DNA from 2 places in the Actinoplanes sp. NPDC051346 genome. Region 1 is predicted to be linked to the other one. Evidence: riboswitches for the same ligand, from Rfam matches in the RefSeq annotation. Region 1 holds a riboswitch; the other holds the start of a gene.
What was found. Region 1 has a riboswitch for thiamine pyrophosphate ahead of AB0M36_RS33115 (ECF transporter S component). Riboswitches for the same ligand answer to the same signal wherever they lie in the genome.
Positions count from the first base shown of each region.

Region 2: another riboswitch for thiamine pyrophosphate. It lies ahead of thiE (thiamine phosphate synthase); the one in region 1 lies ahead of AB0M36_RS33115 (ECF transporter S component).

Region 1 covers NZ_JBFBAJ010000018.1:88,347-92,552, reverse strand. The annotation lists gene AB0M36_RS33125 (DUF6328 family protein) at 1-500, opposite strand, end outside; gene AB0M36_RS33120 (alpha/beta hydrolase) at 555-1,370, opposite strand; TPP riboswitch at 1,472-1,578, shown strand; gene AB0M36_RS33115 (ECF transporter S component) at 1,646-2,239, shown strand; gene AB0M36_RS33110 (ABC transporter ATP-binding protein) at 2,243-3,676, shown strand; gene AB0M36_RS33105 (energy-coupling factor transporter transmembrane component T) at 3,673-4,206, shown strand, end outside.
Region 2 covers NZ_JBFBAJ010000015.1:43,028-47,233, reverse strand. The annotation lists gene AB0M36_RS30930 (methyltransferase) at 267-887, shown strand; gene AB0M36_RS30925 (ATP-binding cassette domain-containing protein) at 919-2,574, shown strand; TPP riboswitch at 2,619-2,730, shown strand; gene thiE (thiamine phosphate synthase) at 2,724-3,368, shown strand; gene thiO (glycine oxidase ThiO) at 3,365-4,206, shown strand, end outside.

The DNA.
Region 1 (4,206 bases):
TCCTCGTCCTCCTCCTCCGCGTCATCGTCCAGCCAGTTGCGCTTGGCGAACGGGATGGCCGCCCAGAACGTCAGGAAGTAGGCGGCCGCGACCGCGGTGAGCACGATCGACACCCAGGTGTCCAGCAGGTAGTCCGTGATGAGCAGGATGCTGCTGACCATTGAGATCAGCATGAAGGCGAGTCCGCCGGTCGCCATGCGGTGTGCGTACCGGACGAGCTCCGGCTTGCGGCCCTGACGGAACAGCGCCCGGTGGAAGGCGACCGGCGAGATGATCATCGCGGTGGCGAACGCCGCCGTGATGAGCGCGACGACGTAGGTGTCCTTCTGGAAATCCGTCACCTTCGGGAAGCCGTTGCTGAACGGCAGCGTCAGCAGGAACGCGAAGAGGATCTGCACGCCGGTCTGCGCGACGCGCAACTCCTGCAACAGGTCCGCGAAGTTGCGGTCCCAACGCTCCTTCTCCGTCTCGTGCTTCATCCGCTGTTTCTCGCCGGCCATCCGTGCGCCACCTCCAGGTCATGTGGCGCACCGCATGCCCGCTGCGGAAGAACGTCAAACACCGATGCGCGCGAGCGCCACCTCGGCCAGCGCCTGCGGCGCCTCCTCCGGCACCCAGTGGCTGATCCCGCGCAGGACGACCAGGCGGTAGTCCGCTTCCACCCAGGTCCGCGTCGCCAGTGCGGCGGAGCGGCCCACGACCGGATCGCCGTCGCTCCACACGTACGTCGTGGGCACGGTGATCGTCCCGACGTCGGCCAACTGTCCTCGGGAGAGCGCCCGGTACCAGTTCAACGCCCCGGTGAGGCGGCCCGGCTCGGCCATCGCCCGGGCGTACATCGCGGCGCGGGGGCCGATGTCGCGCATCATCCCCCTCAGCACGGCGCCGTCGCGGGCCAGCAGCAGGCGCTCGGCGAACCGGGACCGGAACACCGTCATGTAGGCGAACCGCAGCCGCTGTGAGGGCTGGTTGCGCAGCGCGACGGAGATGGCGCGCGGGTGCGGCACCGAGACCGCGGTGAGCGTACGGACCCGATCCGGGTGGTGGGCGGCCAGCATCCACGCCACCTGGGCACCCCAGTCGTGCCCGATCACGTGCACCTGCTCCAGGCCGAGCGCGTCGAGCACCGCCACCGCGTCGGCCTCCGGCTCACGCAGCCGGTAGTCGGCGACCGCGTCGGGCCGCGCCCCCGGCGAGTACCCGCGCTGGTCCAGGGCGTAGGTCCGCAGCCCCGCACCGTGCAGCCGCGGCAGAACCAGGTCCCACTCGCGGTGGTCCTGCGGAAAGCCGTGCAGCAGGAGCACCGGCGGCCCGTCCTCCGGACCGGAAACGGACACGTCGAAGGCGAGCCCTCGCGTCTTGATCTCCATGTGACGCCTCCTACGCTGTTCCCGTACGGTGTTAGCGTCATCGAAACACATGCCATGAAGATTGTTCGCGATGGCGCAGTCGCGTTTGCATAGCGGACAAACTTCACCGACAGGGGAGCGCACGGCGCTGAGAGTGCGGTATCACCGCCGCAGACCCTCGAACCTGATCTGGGTAATGCCAGCGCAGGGAGCTCGGTCTTCTCCAGCCGCGCCACGTCCGGGACCGTCCGGATATGGCGTGCGTCTTCTCCCGGTCATCGCTGGGAGGCACATATATGAGCAATCAGAACGATCCATATCGCTGGCGCACGATCGACATCGTGATCGCCTCGGTCATCGCCGTCACCTTCGGCGTCATCTTCTGGGCCTGGGGCCACCTCTGGACCGTCACCGAGGGCGCGTTCGCCTTCTACAAGCCGGCGCAGGCCGTGCTCTACGGCATCTGGCTGGTGCCCGCCGTGCTCGCCGCACTGATCATCCGCAAGCCGGGCGCGGCCCTCTACACCGAGACGGTCGCCGCGGTCATCTCCGCGCTGCTCGGCGAGAGGTGGGGCGCGATGGTCATTCCGCAGGGCCTGGTCCAGGGCCTCGGCGCCGAGCTCGCCTTCGCGATGCTGTTCTACCGGTCGTGGAAGCTGCCCGTCGCCCTGCTGGCCGGGGCCTTCGCCGGCCTGGGCGCCGCCCTGTTCGACTTCTTCGCCTGGAACAGCACCTACGACCTGTGGGACTACCGGATCCCGTACGCGCTGATCACCGTCGTCAGCAGCACGGTGATCGCGGGTGTCGGCAGCTGGGCGCTGACCCGGGCCCTGGCACCCACCGGCGTTCTCGACCGCTTCGCGGCCGGCCGGGACCGGACCCTGGTCTGAGCGATGGCGGAGGTCGTACTGCGCGGTTTCGGCTGGCGCCACGCGGGACGCCGGGCCTGGGCCGTCCGCGGCGTCGACCTCCGCATCCGTAGCGGCGAGCGGGTGCTGCTCCTCGGCCCGTCGGGCGCGGGCAAGAGCACCCTGCTCGCCGCGCTCGCCGGGCTGCTGCCGGAGGACTCCGGCGAATCCGAGGGCACGGTCACCGTCGACGGGCGGGATCCGCATGCCCGGGAGAGCGCCGGCCTGCTCTTCCAGGACCCGCAGACCCAGCTCGTGATGGCCCGCAGCGGCGACGACGTGGCGTTCGGCCTCGAGAACAGGGGCGTGCCCGCGGGCGAGATCTGGCCGCGGGTCAGCGACGCGCTGGACCGGGTCGGCTTCCCGTACCCGATCACCAGGCCGACCCACGCCCTCTCCGGCGGCGAGCAGCAACGCCTGGCGCTGGCGGGCGTCCTCGCCCCGCGCCCGGGCCTGCTGCTGCTCGACGAGCCCACCGCCAACCTCGACCCGGCCGGCGGCACGCTGATCCGCGAGGCGATCGCCAGGGCCGTCGACCGCGACACCACCATGATCGTCGTGGAGCACCGGGTCGAGGAGGCGCTGCCCCTGATCGACCGGGTCGTGGTGCTCGCGCCGGGCGGCGGCGTCGCCGCCGACGGCGCGCCAGAGGTCGTCTTCGCCGGTCACGGCCCCGCACTGGCCGAGCAGGGGGTCTGGGTGCCGGGCTATCCGCTGCCCCACCACCGGGCCGTCGCACCACCGGGAGATCTTCTGGTACGGGCGGAGGCCGTCGCCGTCGACCGCCGCCTCGCACCCGCACACCTCGAGGTGCGCTCCGGCGAGGTCCTCGCGGTGACCGGCCCCAACGGGGTGGGCAAGTCCACCCTCGCGCTCATCCTCGGCGGACTGCTGGCGCCGACCTCGGGCACGGTGACCGCCTTCGACGACCCCAAGCCTCCGCACCGCTGGCGCGCGGCGACGCTGGCCCAGCGCATCGGCTCGGTCTTCCAGACACCCGAGCACCAGTTCGTCACCTCCCGGGTCGCCGACGAGCTCGCCCTCGGCCCGCGCCGCCTGCGCCGCCCGGCCGCCGAGGTATCGGCCACTGTGGACGAGCTCCTCGCTCGGCTGCGGCTGACAGCGCTGGCGGAGGCCAACCCGCACACGCTCTCCGGGGGTGAGGCCCGCCGCCTCAGCGTGGCGACGGCGCTGGCGACCGCGCCCCGCCTGCTCGTCCTCGACGAGCCGACCTTCGGCCAGGACCGCAGCACCTGGATCGGCCTGGTGGCCCTGCTGGCCCGGCTCCGGGACGAGGGGCACGGCATCGTGGCCGTGACCCACGACGACGCGTTCGTCGCCGCGCTGGCCGACCGGGTCCACGACAACCCGGCCCAGCCCGAGCCGCTCCCCCGCCGACCCGACCGGAGGCCCGCGTGAGCCTCGCGCTGGAACCGGTCGCGGACCCCACGGCGCCACTGGCACGCCGCAACCCGGTGGCGAAGCTCGGTGCGGCCCTGCTGTTCTCCCTGCCGCTGATCGCCACCCTCGATCCGCTCACCCCGGCCCTCGCCCTCGCCGTCGAGCTGGTCCTGCTGCCGTTCTTCGGCGTACGCCCGCTGGTCCTGGCCCGCCGGGCATGGCCGCTGCTCATCACGGCGGGCGGCATTCTCGTGACGATGGTGATGTTCGCCGCCGAGCGCACCGGCGCACTGCTGGTCGAGCTAGGGCCGTTCGCCGTGACCACCGGCGTACTCTCCACCGCACTGGCCCTGGTCCTGCGGGTCTTCGCGGTGGCGCTGCCGGGCATCATCGTCTTCGCCACCACCGACCCGACCGACCTCGCGGACGCCCTGGTGCAGAATGCCAAGGCCCCGGCCCGCTTCGCCATCGGCGCCCTGGCCGCCTTTCGCCTGATCCCGCTGCTGGCGCGGGAATGGCAGATGCTGACCCTGGCCCGGCGGGCCCGC
Region 2 (4,206 bases), on a different contig from region 1:
AGCCGGCGCCGAGCGTGTGGCTGGTCCGCTCCCGGGGTCCGCGTGGTGGGTGGGGTGGGCCGAGCGTGTGGCTGGTCCGCTCCCGGGGTCCGCGTGGTGGGCGGCGCGTGTCGCTGGTCCGCTTCCCGGATTCGCGTGGTGGGCGGAGCGGGGGCGGGGGACGCGAATCATGGCTGTCACGCTAGAGCGCACCGTGATCGATGAACGCACAGATTGTGCGGCACCCCGGTGCGCCGCAGCTCGTTGCCCGGCGGGACACTGGCGGGGTGAGCGCCGACCATTACTTCACTGCCGAGCCGGCCGTGCCCGACACGAGGGGGCGGATCGGGTTCTCCGTCGCCGGACGGTCCTACGACCTGGCGGTCGCGCGCGGGGTCTTCTCCGCGGGGCGGCTCGACCCTGGCACCGCCGTGCTGTTGCGCAAGGCCGAGCTGCCGACGGCGGCCGTCGGGGGCACCCTTCTCGACCTCGGCTGCGGGTACGGCCCGATCGCCTGCGTCCTGGCCAGCGAGGCGCCCTCCGCGACCGTGTACGCGATCGACGTCAACGCCCGGGCCCGGGAGTTGACCGCGGAGAACGCCGCGGCGCTGAGCCTGGGGGAGAGGGTGCGGGTGTGCGCCCCCGAGGACGTGCCGGCCGTGACGTTCGACCAGATCTGGAGCAACCCGCCCACCCACGTCGGCAAGGCCGAGTTGCACGCGATGATGGACCGCTGGCTCGACCGGCTCGCGCCGGACGGGGTGGCCTGGCTGGTGATCAACCGCAACCTCGGCGGCGATTCGCTGCATACCTGGCTGACCGGCCGGGGCTGGGACGTGGTGCGCACGGCGAGCCAGCGCGGCTTCCGCGTGCTCAAGGTCTCTCGGAGCGCCGAAAAAACCGACTGACCAGCGCCGCGTCGTCGGGAAGGATGGCGGCGTGGGTTACGTGGATGTCTCCGGGGTCGGGTTCGTGCTGCCGGACGGGCGGGAGCTCTTCGCCGACGTCTCCTTCCGGGTCGGCGAGGGTGCGAAGGTGGCGCTCGTCGGGCCGAACGGCGCCGGCAAGACCACACTGCTGCGGATGGTCGCCGGAGACCTCGCCGTCCCGATCGGCACGGTCGCGCGGGCCGGTGGGCTCGGCGTCATGCGCCAGTTCATCGGGATGATCGGCGACGACCGTACCCTCGAGGATCTGGCTCTTTCCCTGGTCGCGCCCCCGCTGCGGGAGGCGGGCGCCGCGCTGGCCGCCGCCGAGGCCGCGCTGGAGGCGTCGCCGGACTCCGAGAAGGCGCAGCTCCGGTTCGCCAACATGTTGACCGGTTGGGGCGAGGCGGGCGGCTACGACGCCGCGGTGCTCTTCGATACGGTCGCCGTCGCGATTCTCGGCAAGCCCTGGGACGAGGTGCGGGCCCGCCCGGTGCGCACGCTCTCCGGCGGGCAGCAGAAACGCTTCGCCCTCGACCTGCTGCTGCGCGGCGGCGACGAGGTGCTGCTGCTCGACGAGCCGGACAACTTCCTCGACGTGCCCGGCAAGCGGTGGCTCGAGGCCAGGCTGCGGGAGTCGTCGAAGTCGGTGCTCTACGTCTCGCACGACCGGGAGCTGCTGGCGCAGACCGCGACCAGGGTGGTGGCGGTCGAGGGCGGCAGCGCCTGGACCCATCCCGGCGGCTTCGCCTCGTGGCACGACGCCCGCGCCAACCGGCACGACCGCATGCTGGAGCTGCGGCGGCGCTGGGACGAGGAACACGAGAAGCTGCGCGAGCTGGTGTTCACCCTGAAGAACAAGGCGGCGTTCAACGACGGGCTGGCGTCGCGTTACCAGGCCGCCCAGACCCGGCTGCGCAAGTTCGAGGAGGCGGGGCCGCCGCCGCTGCCGCCCAAGGAACAGTCGCTGCGGATGAACCTGCGCGGCGGGCGTACGGGAAAAAGGGCCGTGGTCTGCACGGACCTGGAGTTGGAGAATCTCACCTTCCCCTTCGACCTAGAGATCTGGTACGGCGACCGGGTGGCGGTGCTGGGCGCCAACGGCACCGGCAAGTCCCACTTCCTGCGGCTGCTCGCGGCGGGCGGCACGGCCCCCGAGCCCGACAACAAACCGGTCGACGGTGCACCCCTCGCGCACGTCGCGCACGGCGGCACGGCACGGCTCGGCGCCCGGGTCCGACCGGGTCACTTCTCGCAGACGCACGACCGTCCGGAACTGCTCGACCGCACCCTCGTCGAGATCCTCTGGCGGGGCGACGACCACCGGTCCGGAATGGACCGTGCGGGCGCGATGAAGGCGCTCAACCGATACGAACTCTCGGCCCAGGGCGACCAGCGGTTCGGCACGCTCTCGGGCGGGCAGCAGGCCCGCTTCCTGGTCCTGCTGCTCGAACTCTCGGGCGCCACCGTCCTGCTGCTCGACGAGCCGACGGACAACCTGGACCTCGCGTCGGCGGAGGCGCTCGAGGAGGGACTGCGGGCGTTCGAGGGGACGGTGATCGCGGTCACCCACGACCGCTGGTTCACCCGGGGCTTCGACCGATTCGTGCTCTTCCAGGGTGATGGCGAGGTCGTGGAGACGCCCGAGCCGGTCTGGGACGTGCGCTGACGAGCTTTACTCGGGCGGTGCCGCGGCGATAGTGTCGGCGGCGGAACCAACCCCACGGGAGTCCGGAGCACCGGGCTGAGAGGGGGGCTGTCGCGGCCCCCGACCGTCGAACCTGATCCGGGTCATGCCGGCGCAGGGAGGAGCGCGTTGTGGACCCTGTTTTCCCGCGTCTACATGTCATCACCGACGCCCGGCCCGGTCGTGATCCGCTCGGCGTCGTCACCGCCGCGGTGGCCGCCGCGGTGCGGCTCGGCCTGGCCGACCGGCTGGCGATCCAGGTCCGGGTCGAGGACGACACCACCGACCGGCTCGCCTTCGCGCTGACCACCGAGATTCTCGACCAGTGCCGCCCGGCCGGCGTCCTCTGCCTGGTCAACGACCGGCTGCACGTCGCGCTGGCGGCCGACGCCGACGGTGCGCACGTCGGCGCCGACGACCTGCCGGTGGCCCTCGCGCGCAAGGTGCTCGGGCCGGGAACCGTCCTCGGAGCGACCTGCCGGGACGAGACGGCGGCCCGGTCGGCGGTCAGGGCTGGAGCGACGTACCTCGGTGTCGGCCCGGCCTTCGCCACCGCCACCAAGACCGGGCTGCCCGCGCCGCTCGGCGCCGCGACGATCGGCACGGTGGCGCGGTCCGTGCCGGGCACACCGGTGGTGGCGATCGGCGGGGTGACCGTCGACACCGCCCCGGCGCTGATCGAGGCCGGTGCCTCCGCCGTCGCGGTCGTCGGCGCCGTCGCCGGAGCCGCGGACCCGGGAGAGGCCACCGCGCGCCTGCTGAAGGCACTGTCGTGACATCACTGCCTCCACCGGACTTGACTGTGGTCGGTGGTGGGATCATCGGCCTGGCCGTCGCGTGGCGCTGCCAGCGGCGGGGCTTGCGGGTCACGGTGTGGGACGGCGACGCCGACGACGCCGCCTGGTATGCCGCCGCCGGCATGCTGGCCCCGGCGGGCGAGACCTCCTTCGGTCAGGAGGCGCTGACCGCTCTCATGATCGAGTCGTCGGCCCGCTGGCCCGCCTTCGCCGCCGAGCTCCAGCGGGAGACCGGAATCGACGTCGGACTCGGCGCACACGGAACGCTGGCGGTCGCCCTGACCGGCGACGACCTGGCCGAGGCGCGGCGCCTGTGGGCCTATCGCGAAGAGCACGGCCTCAAGGTGCACCGGCTGCCGCCGAGCGAGGTCCGCGACCGCGAACCGGCCCTGTCGCCGCGGCTGCGCGGCGGTGCGCACATCCCGGACGACCAGCAGGTCGATCCGCGGCGGGTGGTCGCCGCGCTGCGGACCGCGCTCGGTCCGGCGGTGGTGCGGCGGCGGACGGCGGAGATCCCGCCGGGCCCGGTCGTGGTCGCGGCGGGACTCGGCACCGCGGCGCTCACCGGACTCCCCGTACGGCCGGTGAAAGGCCTGGTGCTGCGCCTGCGCGGCGAGCCGGGGCTGCTCCGGCACGTGGTGGTGGGACACGTCGACGGCAGGCACGTCTACCTGGTTCCCCGCGCCGACGGCGAGATCGTCGTCGGCGCCACCCAGGAGGAACGCGCCGACACCACGGTGACCGCGGGTTCGGTGCTGGACCTGCTGCGGCCCGCCACCGAACTGGTGCCGGAACTGGCCGAGTGCGAGCTCACGGA